2 regions of the Kineococcus sp. AC630 genome follow, and region 1 is predicted to be linked to the other one. Evidence: riboswitches for the same ligand, from Rfam matches in the RefSeq annotation. Region 1 holds a riboswitch; the other holds the start of a gene.
The links. Region 1 has a riboswitch for thiamine pyrophosphate ahead of thiM (hydroxyethylthiazole kinase). Riboswitches for the same ligand answer to the same signal wherever they lie in the genome.

Region 1 (2,380 bases):
GCCGCAGCGGGATCGAACTGCCGGCCCTCTCGCTGGGGTTCTGGCACAACTTCGGCGACGACAAGCCGTTCCAGACCCAGCGCGACATCGCCCGCCGCGCCTTCGACCTGGGGATCACCCACTTCGACCTCGCCAACAACTACGGCCCGCCCTACGGCTCGGCGGAGACGAACTTCGGCCGGCTCTTCGCGGAGGACTTCAAGCCCTACCGCGACGAACTGGTGATCTCCTCCAAGGCCGGCTGGGACATGTGGCCCGGCCCCTACGGCGACCACGGTTCCCGCAAGTACCTCACGGCGTCGCTGGACCGGTCGCTGCAGCGGATGGGCCTCGACTACGTCGACGTCTTCTACCACCACCGTCCGGACCCGGACACCCCGCTCGAGGAGACGATGGGGGCGCTCGACGCCATCGTCCGCTCCGGCAAGGCGCTCCACGTCGGGATCTCCTCCTACGGCCCCGAGCGCACTCTGCAGGCCTCGCGGATCCTGCGTGACCTCGGGACCCCGCTGCTGATCCACCAGCCCTCGTACTCGATGTTCAACCGCTGGATCGAGTCCGGGTTGCTCGACGTCCTCGAGGCGGAGGGGGTCGGCTGCATCCCGTTCACCGCGTTGGCGCAGGGTCTGCTGACCAACCGCTACCTCAACGGCATCCCCGAGGACTCCCGTGCGGCGCAGGGGAAGTCCCTCGATCCCTCGATCCTGGGCGGCGACACCCTGGCCCGCATCCGCGGCCTGCAGGAGATCGCCGACGGTCGTGGTCAGACCCTCGCGCAGCTCGCGCTGGCCTGGGTGCTGCGCGACCGTCGCGTCACGACGACGCTCATCGGAGCGAGTTCCGTCCAGCAGGTCGAGGACAACGTCGCCGCCGTGTCGAACCTCGAGTTCAGCGACGAGGAGCTGAAGGCCATCGACGAGTTCGCCGTCGACTCCGGCGTCGACCTGTGGGCGCAGGCGCGGGCCGGCGGGGAGAGCTGACCCAGCGCTGACGGTGCTACTGTCGGCCGCGACACGGGGTGCTCCGCGCAGATCACGGAGCTGAGAACACACCCGTCGAACCTGACGCAGGTAATGCTGACGAAGGGATGTCGCGGCCATGACCGCCGTTGCACCAGAGCACGTCCGTCCCGAGCAGATCGTGGCGGCGCGCGCCGCGCTGAGCGAGCGCGCCCCGCTCGTGCAGTGCCTCACGAACTCCGTCGTGCAGACGATCACCGCGAACGTCCTGCTGGCGGCCGGTGCCTCCCCGGCCATGGTGGACAACGTCCACGAGTCGGCGGCGTTCGCACAGCTCGCCTCCGCCGTGCTCGTCAACGTCGGCACCCTCGACGACGAGAAGGCCCGGGCGATGTCGCTGGCGGCGGAGTCCGCCCACCGGAACGGAACCCCCTGGGTCCTCGATCCCGTCGCCGTGGGTGGGCTGGAGTTCCGCACCCGCGTCGCCCGCGAGCTGCTCCAGCACGCCCCGACCGTGGTGCGGGGCAACGCCTCCGAGGTCCTCGGGTTGGCCGGCGCGGGAGCCGGCGGTCGCGGGGTCGACTCCACCGACGGCGTCGAGGAGGCCCTGGTGGCCGCCCGCGAGATCGCCGAGCGCACCGGGGGAGCCGTGGCGGTCTCCGGGATCGTCGACGTCGTCGTCCAGGGTGGACGCACGGTCCGGGTGAGCGGTGGCCACCCGCTCCTGACCCGCACGACCGGGGCCGGGTGTTCCCTCGGGGCCCTCGTCGCCGCCTACGCCGCCGTCGCCGAGGACCCCCTGGTCGCGGCCGTCGCCGCCCACGTCCACGTCGCCGTCGCCGCGGAACGCGCTGCTGCGCAGGGGGTCGGGCCGGGGACCTTCGCGATCCGCTGGCTGGACGAACTCGACGCCGTCGACGCCGCCGTCCTCCGCGACGACCTCGCGCGCTCCGGGCGGATCGCGTGAGACGGGGTTTCGACCCCACGCTCTACCTCGTCACCGACACCGCCCAGTGTGGACCCCGCGGAGTTCCCGCGGTGGTCCGCGCGGCCGTCGCCGGCGGGGTGACCGCCGTGCAGGTGCGGGCCAAGGACGGTGGGGACCGCGAACGCCTCGCGCTCGTGCTGGCCGTGCAGGAGGCGTTGCGAGGCAGCGGTGTCCCGTTGTTCGTCAACGACGCCGTCGACATCGCCCTCATCGCGGGCGTCGACGGGGTCCACCTCGGGCAGTCCGACCTGCCGGTCGAGGACGTCCGGCGGATCGCCCCCGGGATGCTGCTCGGGTTGTCGGTCTCGACGGTCGCGGAGGTCGCCGCGATCGACCCGGCCGTCGTGGACTACCTCGGGGTCGGGCCGGTCTGGGCGACCCCGACGAAACCCGACGCCGCCGCGCCGCTCGGTCCTGAGGGTCTCGCGACCGT
Region 2 (2,380 bases), on a different contig from region 1:
ACGCGGTCGACGTGCGGGGCCCACCCGGCGAGGTCGTGGTCGACGACGACGAGCCCGCGGTCGCGGGCGGCCTCGAGCACCGCGGCGCGCACGGCCCGGGCGGTGGGGGCGTCGAGCATCGAGGTGGGTTCGTCCAGCAGCAGCACGGCGGGGTCGGCGGCCAGCGTCCCGGCGAGGGCGAGCCGCTGGCGTTCCCCCCCGGACAGCGTGACGACCTCGCGGTCGCGACCGGCGGTGTAGCGGGCGGCCGCGTGGGCGCGGGCCACCCGCTGCCAGATCAGCGACCGGTCCAGGCCGGCGTTCTCGGGACCGAACGCGGTGTCCCGGCCGGCGAGCTCGGCGACGACGGCGTCCAGGGGATCCTGGACCAGCAGCCCGACCTCCCCGGCGCGCGGGGCGCGACCGTCGAGCAGGACCTCGCCGCTCGCGTCGACGTCGTCCTCGAGGAGTCCCGCGAGCGCCCGCAGGACGGTCGACTTCCCCGCCCCGCTGGGCCCCACGAGCAGGACCCGTTCCCCGTGCCGGAGGTCGAGGTCCACGTCGGCCACCACGGGTCGACGGGACCCCGCGGGGGTGACCGTCAGGCCGCGCAGGGTCAGGTCAGCCACGGTCGCGGGCGCGGCCGTGGTGCTCGCGGCCGGCGGCGAAGGCACCGAGCGCGCCGGAACGTGCCAGTCCCCGCACCAGCAGCCAGCCGCCCAGGCCGGCGACGACGGCGCCGGAGACGGCGAAGGTGCCGACGTAGAACAGGCGCCAGCCGAGGTCCCAGGTCCCGTCGTAGCGGTAGAACTGCTCGAAGAGCCCTTCCAGGACCCCGGCGAGGATCCCGCCGAGGACGGCAACGGGCGGTCCGAAGCGGCGCCAGGCGAACAGCGCGACGGCGATCTCGACCCCGACGCCCTGGATGGCGCCCGAGACCAGGGTCGTGATGCCCCAGTAGTTGCCGAGCAGCGCCTCGACGGTCGCGGCGACCATCTCGGCGAACAACGCGGCGCCCGGGCGGCGGATCACGAGGGCGGCGACGACGGCCGGCAGCAGCCAGACCCCGGCGACGAGGCCCTTGAGCGGCGGCAGCGCCGCGAACAGCGGTTCGATGGCGAGGTACAGCACGTCCCAGCCCCAGAAGACGACGCCGAACGCGACGCCGAGGACGGCGGCGGTGACGAGGTCGACGGTGCGCCAGTGCGCGGTCCCGCGCGAGCGGGTGAGGGTGGTGCTCATGGTGGTCCTCCTGTGGTCCAGGAGGGGGACCCGCCGCCACCGTGGCCGCGGGTCGAGGACGTCCCGACTCCCTACGCCGGTGTGACCCGGATCAGGTTCGAGGGTCTGCGGGAACCCGCACTCTCAGCGCCACCCGGCGCTCCCCTGTCGTTGTCCCGCGACCCTACTACCCCCGCTCCCCACCCTCGCCCGTGATCTCGCCGGGATTCCCCGCGGGACCACGGGTGGGGTGCTGCGACCATGGCCGGGTGCTCCGGATGATGCGTGGACCCGACGGCGGCCCCTCCCGGGCGGTCCGGCTGATGACCCTGATCGTCGTGATCGCGGTCCTCGGGGCGAGCGCCGCCGCCCTCACGCCGGTCCTGGGCTGGCTCCTGGACCTGCTGTAGGGCAGGGTTCGGGCCATGAGTTCGATCGTCTGGAAGCTGGTCGGCCCCGGTGCCGGCATCATCGCGACGGCTGTCGCGAGCCGCGTCACGAAGAAGGCCTGGGTCGCGGTGACCAAGTCGCCGCCGCCGGACAACCCGGAGGACCCGGACGTCGCGTGGAAGGAGGCGCTGATCTGGGCGCTGGCCTCCGGCGCGATCATCGGCGTCACCCGCCTGATCGTGGAGCGTCAGGCCGCGGTCTGGTACCGCAAGAGCTTCGGTGAGCTGCCCCCGGGTCTCGGCCCGGGCGACGACGGAGCGGTGAAGGCCAACTCCTGACCTCCCGGGTGCGGTCACGTCGCGCACGTGCTGCGATGTGACCGCACCGGGAACGGGCCTGAGCGGGTGTCCCACCCGTCACCTCCCCGGTGTTCTGGAGGAGGAACCGTGAGCGCTGCGGACAAGATCAAGAACGCCGCCCAGGACGTCGCCGGCAAGGCGAAGGAAGCGGTCGGCGGGGCGAAGGACGACGACGCCCTGCGCCACGAGGGTCAGAAGGACCAGGCTGCGGCCGACCTGAAGCAGCGCGGCGAGCACGTCAAGGACGCCTTCAAGGACTGATCCTCAGCCGAACAGTTCCACGAGCCGGTCCTGCCGGGTCTCGACGGTGTCGTCGACGACCCGCAGGGCCGGGTTCGCGTCGTGGTGGGCGATGATCTCGCGGGCTCCGTCCGCGAACGACGTCGTCGCCGCGAAACCCGGGACGAGCCGCTTGAGCTTGGTGTTGTCGA

Region 2: another riboswitch for thiamine pyrophosphate. It lies ahead of AC0I8G_RS04190 (ECF transporter S component); the one in region 1 lies ahead of thiM (hydroxyethylthiazole kinase).

What each region holds. Positions count from the first base shown of each region.
Region 1 is NZ_CEEDMJ010000001.1:365,167-367,546, reverse strand. It holds gene mgrA (L-glyceraldehyde 3-phosphate reductase) at 1-980, shown strand, start outside; TPP riboswitch at 1,005-1,105, shown strand; gene thiM (hydroxyethylthiazole kinase) at 1,099-1,926, shown strand; gene thiE (thiamine phosphate synthase) at 1,923-2,380, shown strand, end outside.
Region 2 is NZ_CEEDMJ010000003.1:110,651-113,030, forward strand. It holds gene AC0I8G_RS04185 (ATP-binding cassette domain-containing protein) at 1-608, opposite strand, end outside; gene AC0I8G_RS04190 (ECF transporter S component) at 601-1,221, opposite strand; TPP riboswitch at 1,273-1,377, opposite strand; gene AC0I8G_RS04195 (hypothetical protein) at 1,470-1,610, shown strand; gene AC0I8G_RS04200 (DUF4235 domain-containing protein) at 1,626-1,928, shown strand; gene AC0I8G_RS04205 (CsbD family protein) at 2,037-2,210, shown strand; gene AC0I8G_RS04210 (NAD-dependent epimerase/dehydratase family protein) at 2,214-2,380, opposite strand, start outside.